3 regions of the Blautia sp. DFI.9.10 genome follow, and region 3 is predicted to be linked to each of the others. Evidence: predicted binding sites of a transcription regulator. Region 3 holds the regulator's gene; each other region holds the start of a gene.

Region 1 (5,014 bases), on a different contig from region 3:
CCTCGGCAATGGATTTGCCATTGTAAAGTTCCTGAAGCTCATTTAACGCTGTGATACCGAAGGAAGCTGTCATAGGCTTCAGGATCTTGCCAATCTTTTCATTCGGTTTCAGATGTCCGCCGTAGAAACCGCCTTCACAGTATGCAAGCGGGTTGGTGGATGCACGCATCTGTCCCAGATATTCGTAAGTGCGAATGTGCAGGTTACGGATCATTTCCAGATAGAAATCCAGAACCTCATAAAAATCTCTGCTCTCCGCTCTGGCCTTTGCAAGGATCATCGGAAGATGAAGGCTTACCGCACCAATGTTAAAACGTCCCACAAAAACAGGCGTATCATTCTCATCCGCCGGCTCCATACCGCCACGCTCATACCACGGACTTAAGAAAGCACGGCATCCCATCGGGCTGATGACCTTCTTGTATTTCCTGTACATACTGGAAATATAGCCTGCGCCGGACATAGACAGCCAGTCCGGATACATGGTTTTGGAGGAACACTCCACACCAGCCTCAAAAATATCCTCACAGCACTTTCCGGGACCATGGATCTCTTTGTCATAAAGGAATACGATCTTCGGGAAAAGTACCGGTTTCTTGTGTCCGGCCTTACCCTGTCCTCCCTGATGGACCTCAAGAAGGGAAATCGTACACATCTTCTCAAACTGCTCGGTTCCGAGACCAAGTGTCACCGTAACAAACGGATAATCACCTCTGGAAGAACCGACGGTATTCAACTTATACTCAATTCCCTGCCAGCCCTGGTCATAATCCCTGCGGACCTTATCAAGAGCATACTCAATAGCTCTCTCCTCACGGCCACTCCAGCTCTCATCCGAGTATTTCATAAATTCGGAAATATATTTATCATAGCTCTTCTTTGCATACGGTGCCAGGATCTTATCAACCTCCGGCACTGTAAAGCCACCATACTGCTGTGCTGCTGTACTGAGAATGATATCCCCCATAACATCAAAGGCTGTATCCAGAGTCTTCGGCTCGTTATACCAGACATTGCCCATCTCAAAACCGCCACTTAAAACAGCTGCCACATCGAACAGACAGCAATTCATGGTATCCAGACGTGCAGACTGGTCATGAATATAAATGTAGCCGTCCTTACATGCCTGAAGCTCATTACGGTTCATAAAAAACTTCCGATAGAGTTCCTTGTTCAGCTCATTAAAGATCAGGCTTCGTTTCGTGGCAACAAGGGTGCTGTCTGTATTGGCATTACTTTTATCACCGATATAACGGATCGCCTGACTCTTGGTATAGACATCATCCATCATATGGATAAAATCCAGCTTGTAATTCCGATAATCACGGTAGCTCTTGGCAACTGCCGGATTCACACGCTCCAGAGCCCCCTCCACGATGTTGTGCATCTCCTGGATCTCGATCTCATTCTTTCCAAGGGAATCCGCATGCTCCTGGGCAAAACGGCAGATAAAATCCTTCTCCTCGTCTGAAAAAGTATAAAGAATACGCTCTGCGGATTTGTTCACGGCAGCCACGATCTTCTGCGGATTAAACTCCTCTCTTGTCCCGTCTTTCTTGATCACATATAACATTGCTCATCCCTCCCTGCGCTATATATAAGTCGCTATGCAAAATACTATATATAGTACCTATATCCTCTATATATTGTTTTTCATCTATATGTTGTGCTAGGCATGAGTATAACACAGCTGAGGAGAAAAGAAAAGGGATATTTCTGTATACACGAAAATACAGACACTTAGCACTGCCTGATCTCACTGCAGAAATATTCTCACAAATTCGTTCCGATCCAGTCTGCAAGAAAATCCCATAATTTCGGAAGCAGAATGGCCAGTGTCACTATAAACCATATGATCCAGCCTGCCCCGCTGCTTTTCTGATCTTTTTTTTGCTGTTTTTTTCCCTGATCTAAAACTTCTGCACGATTTCTGCCCACCGTTGTTTTATTCCTGGTATTAACTGCCGCTGCAGTCTTACGTCCGGCTGCTGCACCTGTATTCCGGCTTCCGGTTAGATTCCGATTCAAATCGGTATTGCGGCTTGCATTCGTATTCCGGTTTATGTTTGTATTCCGGTTCGCGTTCGTATTCCGGTTTACGTTTCCGTTATGTTGTGTTGTTTGATCAGCATCCTGTCCATACTGCCGCATCATATCCCGCACTTTGGCGGAAGCATGTTTATAATGTATCTCCCGGGGCTCATTCAGATGATATAACACCTCATCATTTCTGTAAGGCATCCCACATAATGAACACCTGCCATTTACAACCTTACCCCCACAAACCTGACATCTTTGACCTGCCATAAGCTCCCTCCATTCTATCCGTCAAAACGGATATTTATATTTCCATCGTAAACATAAGCATTCTTTTTTCAGTATATCACACCAGGCATTTAATACCCAGTATTTTTCTACGATACCCCAAAAGACTTCCCCTCTCATTATATTGCCACTCCACCCATTTTCTGCTATAATACCCCACAGAGCAATAAGCCTAAAAATCATCAGGAGGAGCCGATAATGAATACAATCACAATCCCCGCAACCTATCATGCAGACCTGAACCTCCATGACACACAGATTGCGATCAAAACAGTAAAAGATTTCTTCCAGCAGACACTCTCACAGAAGCTGAACCTTCTTCGAGTATCCGCTCCAACATTTGTAGCACCGGAATCCGGCCTTAATGACAACCTTAATGGTGTAGAGCGTCCGGTAAGCTTTGATATCAAGGCTATCGAAGGAAGCAACGCCGAAATCGTACACTCCCTTGCCAAATGGAAACGCTACGCACTGAAAAAATACGGATTTTCTCACGGAGAAGGTCTTTACACAGATATGGTAGCCATCCGCCGGGATGAAGATCTGGACAATATCCACTCTGTTTACGTAGACCAGTGGGACTGGGAAAAGATCATCTCCAAAGAAGAACGTTCCATTGAGACTCTCAAGGAAACCGTACGCACCATTTACAGTGTCCTTCGTAAAACCGAAAAATACATGGCTGTACAGTATGACTACATCGAGGAGATCCTTCCGAAGGATATCTTCTTTATCACAACTCAGGAGCTTCTTGACATGTATCCGGACTGCACACCGAAGGAACGTGAATATCGGATCACCCGTGAAAAGGGTGCCGTATTCCTTATGAAGGTCGGAAAAATGCTCACAAACGGCGAGCGTCACGACGGACGTGCCCCGGACTATGATGACTGGGAACTGAACGGTGATATCCTCGTATACTATCCGGTACTTGACATTGCCCTTGAGCTTTCCTCAATGGGAATCCGTGTTGACGAGGACGCACTTGACCGCCAGCTTACCGAAGCAGGCTGTGATGACCGAAGAGAGCTTCCATTCCAGAAGGCCATCCTGAACAAAGAGCTTCCGTACACCATCGGTGGTGGTATCGGACAGTCCAGGATCTGTATGTTCTTCCTTCGTAAAGTACACATCGGAGAAGTACATGTCTCTCTCTGGCCGAAGGAGATCACAGATGCTGCAGAGACACACGGACTTCAGCTTCTCTAAAACAGCCTACAGATTTATTTATAATTTTCGCGGAAATGAGGTAATAACGTGAACATTCTGTTTTTTCTGATTCCCAAAAGCGAAGTAGCCTACATCTTTGAGGATGAAACTCTTCGCCAGACCCTCGAAAAAATGGAGCACCGCAAGTACTCCTGCATTCCTATCCTCACCATGGACGGCAAATATCTCGGCACCATCTCAGAGGGAGATCTCCTCTGGGGCATGCGCCGTGCAGATATCCACGACATCAAGGAAACAGAGGGAATCCCAATCATGGCGATTCCACGCCGTGCCACCTACAAACCGGTCCATGCAGATTCCAATATGGAAGATCTCCTGGATCGCGCCATTAATCAGAACTTCGTACCGGTGGTAGATGACCAGGGCTCCTTCATCGGAATCATAACCAGAAAATCTATCATCAAATACTGTTACAACGAAATAAAAGCCGCACAAAAAACTGCCGGTGAAGAAATCCACTGAGCAGCGGAAAGAAAAAGGATGGCTTCCGTTCCTGCACAGGTAGGAATCGGAAGCCATCCTTTTTTGATCCGGCAGTTGTATTCCGGATTTTTATTTTATTTTTTCGCGGATCATACTCAGTGCATCTTCATCTGCCACAACCGTGAGATCCGGGTGAAGCTGCAGGATAGATGCCGGAACCTTCGGTGTGATCGGTCCGTACAGGGAATTATACAGGGCTTCTGCCTTGGATGTTCCCGTTGCCACAAGAAGGATCTTTTTTGCAGCCATGATATTCCCGATTCCCATAGTGTAGGCCTGTTTCGGGACCTCATCCATGCTTTCAAAAAACCTTGAATTGGCTCTGATGGTACTTTCTGTCAGATCCACACAATGGGTTTCTTTTTCAAAGGCATCTCCTGGTTCATTGAAGCCGATGTGTCCGTTCCCGCCGATACCAAGCAGCTGCATATCCATACCTCCGGTTTGCCGGATGATTTCGTTATACTGTGCACATGCCTTATCGCTATCCTCTTCCAGTCCGTCAGGCACAAAGGTCCGTGCTTTGTCAATATTTACATGGTCAAAGAGATTATGATCCATAAAATAGCGGTAGCTCTGGTCATTGTCGCCGGAAAGTCCCTTGTACTCATCCAGATTCACACTTGTCACCCTGGAAAAATCCAGATCCCCTTTTTTGTACCATTCTACCAGTTGTGCATACATGCCCACAGGCGTGGAACCGGTAGCCAGTCCAAGAACTGCATCCGGTTTCATGATAATCTGTGCAGACATGATATTGGCTGCTTTTCTGCTTACATCCTGATAATCTTTTCCTGCGTAAATAATCATAGTTTTTTCCTCAGCTCTTATTCTGCGATCAGTTTATCCAGAAGCTCCTTGGCCATACGGATATCTTTTTTCTGTTCCTCACCGGAGATCTCACGCTCAATGGTAATATCTCCCTGATAACCGATCTCTTTCAGCTTTGCAATAAATGCAGAATAATTTACTTTAC
Region 2 (5,014 bases), on a different contig from region 3:
TTTTCCAGGCCCCAAATCTCAAACATAAAATATCATAACATAAAATTCCCAATATAAAAAAGGCCAGACACACATCCAACAGACATGCGTCCAGCCATCCATTTTTTACTTACAGTTATTTTGGCAAAAAACTCAATCCAACTCTTCGTCTACATACTTCTGTATATTAGAAGCATTCACATACTTCCTAACCTTCGCCCCGTCAGTAATGACAAGCGTCGGGGCCTGACGGATCCCATACTGCTTGACAAGCTCGGGATTCTGCTCAGCATCGATGATCTCCAGTTCTTCGCCTTCCAGCATTTTCTTTGCCATACGGCAGTTCGGACAAGTGCTGGTCGTAAAAAGATATTTATGAGATTCCACAGGCTGGATCTCCACCTCGTCACCCTTCATGGTCATCACACTGGTGTGGACCTTTTTCAGATGGGAATGGGTAATATCATAGAGGGTACGGTTCTTGTACTCCTGGGTCTTACCATCGTTCCAGTTCTGTACAGGACGGTAATATCCTGTGATACGGCTGTAAACCTCAGCCTTCTTTCCACATTTCGGGCAGGTGAAATGCTCGCCGCTGATGTAGCCATGCTCCTGACATACAGAATAGGTCGGTGAGATGGTGTAATAGGGCAGGCGATAATTCTCTGCGATCTTACGTACCAGCGCTGCCGCTGCCTTCCAGTCCGGAAGCTTCTCCCCAAGGAATGCATGGAATACGGTTCCTGAAGTATACAGAGTCTGCAGATCGTCCTGAATATCCAGTGCGTCAAAAATATCCGCAGTGTAATCAACCGGCAGATGAGAGCTGTTTGTGTAATACGGAGTGTCGCCCTCTTTTCCCGCTGTTTTGATATCCGGATAACGGCTTCTGTCGTGTTTGGCAAGACGGTATGCAGTGGACTCTGCCGGTGTTGCCTCCAGGTTGAAAAGCTCTCCCGGATACTGTTCCTGATAGTCTGAAAGACGGTTTCTCATATGCTCCAGAACCTCTTTTGTAAACTTCTGGGTTTCCGGATCTGTCATGTCTTTTTTCAGCCAGCAGGCATTTAAGCCCGCTTCGTTCATTCCCACAAGACCGATGGTAGAAAAATGATTGTCAAAGCTTCCAAGATATCTCTTCGTGTACGGATACAGTCCCTCATCCAGAAGCCTGCTGATCACATCTCTCTTGATATGAAGAGATCTTGCGGAGATATCCATCATGTGGTCCAGGCGCTGATAAAATTCCTTCGGCGTTCTGGAAAGGTATGCGATACGCGGCATATTGATGGTAACAACGCCTACAGAACCTGTACTCTCACCGGAGCCAAAGAATCCACCACTCTTTTTGCGGAGCTCACGGAGATCCAGACGGAGGCGGCAGCACATGCTGCGGATGTCGCTTGGCTTCATATCACTGTTGATATAATTGGAAAAATACGGAGTACCGTACTTGGAAGTCATCTCAAAGAGAAGACGGTTGTTCTCGGTATCAGACCAGTCGAATTCCTTTGTGATGGAATAGGTCGGGATCGGATACTGGAATCCACGTCCGTTGGCATCTCCCTCGATCATGGTCTCGATAAATGCCTTGTTGACCATATCCATTTCTTTCTTACAGTCCTTATATTTGAAATCCATGTCCTTGCCGCCTACGATAGCCGGAAGCTCTGCAAGGTCGTCCGGAACGGTCCAGTCCAGTGTAATGTTGGAAAATGGTGCCTGAGTGCCCCAGCGGCTTGGAGTATTTACGCCATATACAAAGGACTCAATGCATTTCTTAACCTCTGGATAGGAAAGGTTGTCTGCCTTTACAAAAGGTGCCAGATAAGTATCAAAGGATGAAAATGCCTGTGCGCCCGCCCACTCGTTCTGCATGATACCCAGGAAATTCACCATCTGGTTGCAGAGTACACTTAAATGCTTTGCAGGTGCAGAAGTGATCTTACCCTCAATACCACCAAGTCCCTCTCGGATCAGCTGCTTCAGGGACCAGCCTGCACAGTAACCGGTCAGCATGGACAGATCATGGATATGGATATCTGCATTTCTGTGTGCATCTGCGATCTCGTTGTCGTAGATCTCAGACAGCCAGTAGTTTGCGGTAACTGCTCCGGAGTTGCTTAAGATCAGACCTCCTACAGAATAAGTAACCGTTGAGTTCTCCTTTACACGCCAGTCCTCAACCTTTACATAGCTGTTTACGATCTCTTTATAGTCAAGGATGGTGGATTTCATATTGCGGATCTTCTCACGCTGCTTACGATAAAGGATATACGCCTTGGCAACATCAGAATATCCGGCCTGGATCAGTACGTTCTCCACACTGTCCTGGATATCCTCAACAGAAATCCGGTTGTTCTCGATCTTATTCTGAAAATCCGCTGTAACACGAAGTCCCAGAAGATCGATCATATCCGAACTGTAATTCTTACCTTTGGCATCAAATGCCTTATCAATTGCCGCGGTGATCTTCCCCATTTTAAATTCGTCTAATTCACCGTCTCTTTTTACTACCTGAAACATAAGAAAATGCCTCCCTCATGCATTTATTTATAAGCGGATATTCCATTCCGACTCACTTGCCTGCTTACGAACACACTCCGTTTCACGATCTGTGTTCAAATCGCTGTAGGCTTATTGTATCAGACACGCCTCTTTGCGTCAACATAAAAAGTACCATATATAGTGCCCGTTTTGTTCACGGTACTATATATGGTACTGAGTAGATATTTTAACATTATGTGACTTTCGGATAGATTTCCCGCGGAACTCTTGCTTTTACAGCAATCCCTCCTTCGGTATACTCTTCCGAAAGAAGCTGTCCATACTCACGGATCAGCTGGATCTGACCGGCCTCCGAATAAGGAAAAAGCCGTTCCATATAAATCTGTCCTTCTGCCAGTATCTCAGAAAGAAGCTGCTTAAATTCCTCAAGCCCCTCTCCTGTCCGTGCGGAAATCTTCAGCGTATGGTCTGCTCGGAGATCCCGAAAGCTCTCCCCGGAAACACGGTCCTGCTTGTTAAAAAGTGTGATCGTCTTTTTTCCCAGAGCACCAAGCTCTTTCAGGGTTTCATATACGATATGCATCTGTATCTCCGCCTGAGGATTGGATGCATCTACCACATGAATGATATAATCCGCATATTTGGCTTCCTCCAGAGTACTTTTGAAGGCTTCCACCAGATTGTGGGGAAGCTTGCGGATAAAGCCTACGGTATCCGTAAGAAGAAGCTGCTGTCCGTCATCCAGTGTCAGAAGACGGGTAGTCGGATCCAGTGTGGCAAACAGCTTATCCTCCGAAAGCACCGAAGCGCCTGTCAGTGTATTCAGAAGCGTTGACTTTCCTGCATTGGTATAGCCAACAATGGCTGCTGTCTTCAGATTTCCCACAGCTCTTCTGGAACGGATCAGCTCTCTGTGCTTTTCTACCTGGGAAAGCTCCTGCTTCAGTGCGGATATCCTGTTCCGGATCAGACGACGGTCTGTCTCCAGCTTTTTCTCACCAGGGCCTCTGGTTCCGATTCCTCCTCCAAGTCGCGAAAGAGAAGAAGGTAGTCCCACAAGACGTGCAGACCGGTAACGAAGCTGTGCAAGCTCTACCTGGATCTTGCCTTCACTTGTGACGGCACGCTTCGCAAAAATGTCAAGGATCAGCAGGGTACGATCCATAACCTTGCACTCCAGCTCCCGCTCCAGATTATTCATCTGGGCAGGAGAAAGCTCATCGTCACAGATCACACCATTGGCATCCAGGGCATAGAGAAGACCTTTTACCTCTTCGATCTTGCCTTTTCCGATATAGGTGCCCGGATGTACGGCCTCACGATTCTGAATGATCCTGCCTGCAACCGCCGCACCTGCCGTAACCGCAAGTTCTCCAAGCTCATCCAGGGATTCCTCCATGTCATCCCCCCGATCTGCCTGGACACCGATCAGGATAACCCTGTCCTGTATTTCCTCAAAATATTCCATATCAGCCCTCCGAAGACGTTCTGGTTTTCAGGAAAGCCCGCTCTTTTTTTGCAGCGGAATCTTCAGGGAACATCTCAATATATTCCTGGACCTTGGTCAGTGCAGTAGCAAAATCCAGCTTTTTTTCATAGGCTACGATCTCATTGAACAGAAGACTCTGCATCTCGTCTGTGGTAGCTGTCGGAAGGCCTTTTGTGATGTTATCAAGAGCGGAATCATAATCTCCGCTTCGGATATCGCACAGTGCCAGACCATTATAGCCCTTGGCGGAATCACCCACTGCGGAAATATACTGCTTGTACATTGCCTGAGCATTTTCCACATCATCCTGGGCCAGATATACCATTCCCAGAAGAAGCAATGCTTCCGTATTATCCTTCTTGGTTGCTTCCAGAAGCTCTTTTTTTGCGTTGCTGTAGTCTTCCATATAGTAGTAGACACGGCCTCTGTCACAGTGGTCCTGGGCATCCTTGGCCTCAGAAGAAAGAGCAGCTTCCAGATATCTGGTTCCGTCCGCTTCCATATCCTTGTCCAGATATGCCTCATAGATCTCGATCGCCATATCATAGGTGGAATCTTCTCCATAGGCCTGTTTGAAGTTAGATGCGGCTTCTTCGTAGGAATCCATGGCAAGGGCAACCTTTCCGGTGAGAAAATAACTGCCTGCATCCATGGAAAAATCTTCTCCAAGTGTCTGGCAGTCTGCCATGGCATCCTCGTATTTTCCAGACTTCAGCTCTGCAGTAGCCCGGTAGGACAGGATATCCTTACGAAGGCTTTTGCTTACTTTATCGCAGTTCAGAGCTTCCGTGAAGCTATTCACCGCATCCTCATATTTGCCAAGACGCAGGCTTGCGATACCTGCCCCGCGATAGGACTGTGCCAGCTTCACTCCGTTCTGGATCGAGCTCTGGTACTCCTCCAGGGCATACTTGTAGCTTCCCTGGGAAAGATCCTTTCCGGCCTGTTCATATATTTTTGTTTTTTCACTGCCGCAGCCGCCCAGAAGCAAGGCTCCTGTAACGGCTGCAAGAATCAATACGGTCTTTGTTTTTTTCA
Region 3 (5,014 bases):
ATCGTAAACTTTCTATCCTTGAGCGTCTTGTAGAGCCAGAGAGGATCATCTCCTTCAAAGTACCGTGGATCGATGATAACGGAACTGTACAGGTTAACAAGGGATATCGTGTTCAGTTCAACAGCGCCATCGGACCATACAAAGGCGGCTTAAGATTCCATCCTTCTGTAAATCAGGGTATCCTGAAATTCCTTGGTTTTGAGCAGACCTTTAAAAACTCTCTTACAGGCCTTCCGATCGGCGGTGGAAAAGGTGGCTCCAACTTCGATCCTAAGGGTAAATCTGACAGAGAGGTTATGGCATTCTGCCAGAGCTTTATGACAGAGCTTTGCAAATATATCGGCGCAGATACAGATGTTCCGGCTGGTGACATCGGTGTCGGCGGACGTGAGATCGGTTATCTCTTCGGACAGTATAAGAGAATCCGTGGCCTTTATGAGGGTGTCCTTACAGGAAAGGGTCTTTCCTTCGGAGGTTCCCTGATCCGTACAGAGGCTACCGGTTACGGTGTTGTATACATGCTCAACGAGATCGCCAAAGCTCACAATGATTCCGTAGAAGGAAAAACAATCGTTGTAACAGGTTCCGGTAATGTAGCTATTTACGCTGTTGAGAAAGCTACTCAGCTTGGTGCCAAGGTTGTTGCAATGAACGACTCCAACGGATATGTCTACGATCCGAACGGAATCAACCTTGACGTCGTAAAGGATATCAAAGAAGTAAAACGTGGACGTATCAAAGAATATGCAGACCGTGTTGAGGGTGCTACCTACACTGAGGGACTTGGCATCTGGAATATCAAATGTGATATCTACCTTCCATGTGCTACTCAGAACGAGCTTGGTCTTGACGGAGCTAAAACACTGGTTGCAAATGGCTGCAAATACGTCGTTGAAGGTGCAAACATGCCTACTACTCTTGATGCAACAACATACCTTCAGGAGAACGGTGTTCTCTTCATGCCTGGTAAAGCCGCAAACGCTGGCGGTGTTGCCACATCTGCACTTGAGATGAGCCAGAACTCCATGAGACTTTCCTGGACAAGAGAAGAGGTTGATGAGAAACTCCACCACATCATGATCGATATCTTCCACAAAGCTGATGACGCTGCTAAACGTTACGGTATGGAAGACAACTATGTTGTAGGTGCAAACATCGCCGGCTTCGAAAAAGTTGTTGACGCTATGAAAGCTCAGGGTATTGTTTAATTAAGTTTCCTGAATCATTAATGTATATTTATAGCAGGGACCGCAGAGGATTTTTCCCAGGCGGTTCCTGTTTTTTTGTATCCACTTTTACGATCTCTGAAAAATCAAACATTCATGTTTCAAAAAAGGCCGGTTGTCTTTTGACAATCGGCCTGAAATCTCCTGCATTTGCGGTCTATTCATTTAATCTCTTAATTGATCAGCTTCTTCAGCTCATCCATAAAGGTACTGACATCTTTAAACTCTCTGTATACAGACGCAAATCGTACATACGCCACCGCATCCAGATCCTTCAGATGCTCCATAACGATCTCTCCGATCTTGGTACTGCTGATCTCACGGTCTTCTGACCGGAAAATATCTCCTTCTATGGAATCGATCATCTCTTCCACTCTCTCAATGGGAATGGGGCGCTTATAGCAGGCACGAAGAACACCATCCTGGATCTTGGAACGTTTATAGCTTTCCCGGTTCTGATCCTTCTTGATCACAGTCAGCGGAATCGTTTCCACCTTCTCATAAGTTGTAAAACGCTTTCCGCAGGCATCACAGAGACGGCGGCGGATGGAATTGGTATCCTCTACAGGTCTGGAATCTACAACTCTTGTATTATCCTGGTTACAGAACGGACATCTCACAGAACTCTCCCCCTTTCCGGATCAGTAAATCATTACTAAATTTGTTTTTATTATAAAATAAATGCACATAATGTGTCAATAATCGGACTTGCATAAATTTTACAGATTTTCCATAAAATCATACCAGGTGATGAATTTATGCGCATCTGTGAGCTGAAACAAAAAGAAGTGATCAATATCCATACCTGCCGCAGTCTTGGCTGCCCTCTTGATGTGGAATTCTGCTGTGAAACCGCACGTCTGAAAGCCCTGATCATGCCGGAACCGGGAAAATTTTGCTGGTGTTTTTCCAAAGAAAATGAATATTCCATTCCATGGGACTGCATCCGCCAGATCGGCGAAGATATCATCCTTGTTGATTTCCGTAATGAAAAACTGCTGTCCGGAGAATAAATACCTCCTTATTGTCAAGGCCCTTTATTTTTTATATTTTCCCTGAAAAAGTATATTTCAACCGCCCTCTGAGAATCATCTTAATGTACTGACAAGACAAGGAGGATTCTAAGATGGCACTGAATAAAGTTGAAATCTGCGGAGTAAATACCTCAACCCTTCCCGTTCTCGATCAGGAAGAAAAGGCGGAGCTCTTTAAAAGAATCAAAGCTGGCGATGAAGAAGCCAGGGAATTGTACATCAAAGGCAATCTGCGGCTTGTTTTAAGCGTGATCCGGCGTTTTCAGAACAGCAGTGAAAATCCGGATGACCTTTTTCAGATCGGCTGCATCGGCCTGATCAAAGCGATCGATAATTTCGACACCACTCTTCAGGTAAAATTTTCCACCTATGCAGTTCCCATGATCATCGGAGAGATCCGAAGATATCTCCGTGATAACAACAGCATACGGGTCAGCCGTTCTCTGCGGGATATCGCTTACAAAACCATCTATACCCGGGAAAACTATATGCGGCAGCATCTCAAAGAGCCTACCATTGCAGAAATCGCTGATGAGATCGGTATCGACAAGGAAATGATCGTCTATGCCATGGATGCGATCCAGAGCCCGGTAAGCCTTTTTGAGCCCGTGTATTCCGAAGGCGGAGATACCCTATATGTTATGGATCAGATCAGTGATAAAAAGAACCTGGAAGAAAACTGGGTGGAGGATATTTCTCTTCGAGATGCCATGAACCGGCTTGGAGAGCGTGAACGTCACATTATCGATCTCCGCTTCTACGAGGGAAAAACCCAAATGGAGGTAGCTGATGAGATTGGTATCTCCCAGGCTCAGGTCAGCCGACTGGAAAAACATGCTCTTCGCAGTATGCGAAACTATCTCCGGAATTGATTCATCTCTCTTCAGACAAAAAGCTGCAGCAGAATATCTGTTATCCTGCCGCAGCTTTTATCTCTTATTTCAGCGCTTTCTCAATTTCTTCGATCACGATCCGAAGCGCCTTCAGCCTTGCATATTTCTTATCTACGGATTCCAGAATGTGCCATGGTGCATAAGCAGTGCTGGTTTTCTGAAGCATCTCATCTACTGCTGTTTCATACTGATCCCATTTTTCACGGTTTCTCCAGTCCTCATCCGTGATCTTCCACTGTTTTTCCGGATTGCTCTGGCGGTCGTTGAACCTGGCAAGCTGGGTGTCCTTATCAATGTGGACCCAGAATTTCACGATCACAGCGCCCCAGTCAGAAAGCTCCTTCTCAAATTCATTGATCTCATTGTAGGCACGTCTCCAGTCATTCTCGCTGCAGAAGCCCTCCAGACGTTCTACCATCACTCTTCCGTACCACGTCCGGTCAAAGATGGCAATGTGACCATCCTTGGGAAGCCTTGTCCAGAAACGCCACAGATAATGACGGGCTTTTTCATGAGGCTCCGGACTTGCGATAGGATGTACCTCAAATCCACGGGGATCAAGAGCCTCCGTGATCCTCTTGATATTTCCTCCCTTTCCGGCAGCATCCCAGCCTTCATAGGTGATGATCACAGGCACTCTTTTTCGGTAAAGACGGTTATGCAGGCTTCCAAGCTTTGCCTGCAGTTCCTTAAGCTCTGCCTTGTATTCTTCATCCCCCACTTCTTTTCCATCCAGAGGAATCTCGCTTAATCTGGGCATCTCCACCAGAGGAAAAACATTCTGCAGGATCGGCACGGCATGTTTGCTGTTTTCCATGGCAACCTCTATATTGCTGATCATGGTTTCCAGCACCTGCAGTTCTGCCCACTTCCGGTCACCGGCATCGACAATATACCATGGAGCCGCAGATGTATTGGTATCCTGCATATACTGGTCAAAAATCTTTCTGCACTTCTTATAATGATCATTCTGCCAGAGATCATATTCATTGACTCTCCATCTGGTATCCTTGCTTTCCAGAAGAATGCCCATACGTTTTTCTTGTTCTTTCCGGTCGATCTGCATAAAAAATTTCAGGAGCACATATCCATTATCCGTCAGCTGACGTTCAAATCTCCGGATACTGTCAATCCGTTTTACATAATTGTCACCCTTCAGCTTTTTATCCATACGTTCACGACAGGTCTGGTCCATCCATCCTGAATCCAGAAATGTAAACTTGCCCGCTTCCGGGATTTCCCTGAAATATCGGTAAAGAAATGGTTTCCGAAGGTCTTCCTCTGTAGGCGCTGACATAGTCGCAACTTTGAAGAAACGAGGATCGATATTCTTGATCACCTTGCTTATGGTACTTCCTTTTCCGGAAGCTCCCCAGCCTTCAAACAACACGATCACCGGAATCTTATGCTCTTTCAGAGCCATCTGCAATTCATATAATCTGGTTCTTGCAGCGCTTAAACGCACTTTGATATCCTCTTTTTCCGGAATCTGTTCCGGGTTCCAGTTTTTCAACATCTGCATCGTCCTTCCTTGAATTTTTTGAATATTCATATTATACCACAGAAGATCTTATTTTACGATAATTTTTACATAATTTTAACCTTTAATCCTCACAAAAGCAAACAAATTGCACAACAAAAATCATTCATAAGCATCGAAAATCTTTTTAACCTCTTGACATTTTTGTCGCCGCTTCATACAATAGACGCTGATTGTTATTTTTTTAACTTCATAAAAAAGCAGTGCCTGAAAACTGTTGAAATAATAAAGATCAAGGAGCCGATCATGAAACTCACAGAAAAACTTCTGCAGAAAATGGAACAGAAAAAAGAACTCTATGGCGATGGCATCATCATGCCG

The links. The regulator NrdR, encoded in region 3, represses ribonucleotide reductase genes. The targets are predictions, from matches to a motif close to CACAANATNTTGTG.
Region 1: nrdD (anaerobic ribonucleoside-triphosphate reductase) is a predicted target of NrdR. The motif match lies at 1,616-1,629, and genes of this name have one in related genera.
Region 2: NE671_RS07655 (ribonucleoside triphosphate reductase) is a predicted target of NrdR. The motif match lies at 2,657-2,670, and genes of this name have one in related genera.

The regions. Positions count from the first base shown of each region.
Region 1 is NZ_JANGAA010000009.1:83,592-88,605, forward strand. Features, by position in the region: gene nrdD (anaerobic ribonucleoside-triphosphate reductase) at 1-1,573, opposite strand, end outside; gene NE671_RS07545 (hypothetical protein) at 1,774-2,307, opposite strand; gene asnA (aspartate--ammonia ligase) at 2,524-3,534, shown strand; gene NE671_RS07555 (CBS domain-containing protein) at 3,583-4,017, shown strand; gene nagB (glucosamine-6-phosphate deaminase) at 4,108-4,848, opposite strand; gene NE671_RS07565 (sugar phosphate isomerase/epimerase family protein) at 4,866-5,014, opposite strand, start outside.
Region 2 is NZ_JANGAA010000009.1:106,717-111,730, forward strand. Features, by position in the region: gene NE671_RS07655 (ribonucleoside triphosphate reductase) at 133-2,505, opposite strand; gene hflX (GTPase HflX) at 2,720-3,955, opposite strand; gene NE671_RS07665 (tetratricopeptide repeat protein) at 3,957-5,014, opposite strand, start outside.
Region 3 is NZ_JANGAA010000004.1:87,695-92,708, reverse strand. Features, by position in the region: gene gdhA (NADP-specific glutamate dehydrogenase) at 1-1,208, shown strand, start outside; gene nrdR (transcriptional regulator NrdR) at 1,400-1,846, opposite strand; gene NE671_RS03820 (YlmC/YmxH family sporulation protein) at 1,985-2,239, shown strand; gene sigG (RNA polymerase sporulation sigma factor SigG) at 2,353-3,132, shown strand; gene pap (polyphosphate:AMP phosphotransferase) at 3,197-4,669, opposite strand; gene NE671_RS03805 (hypothetical protein) at 4,940-5,014, shown strand, end outside.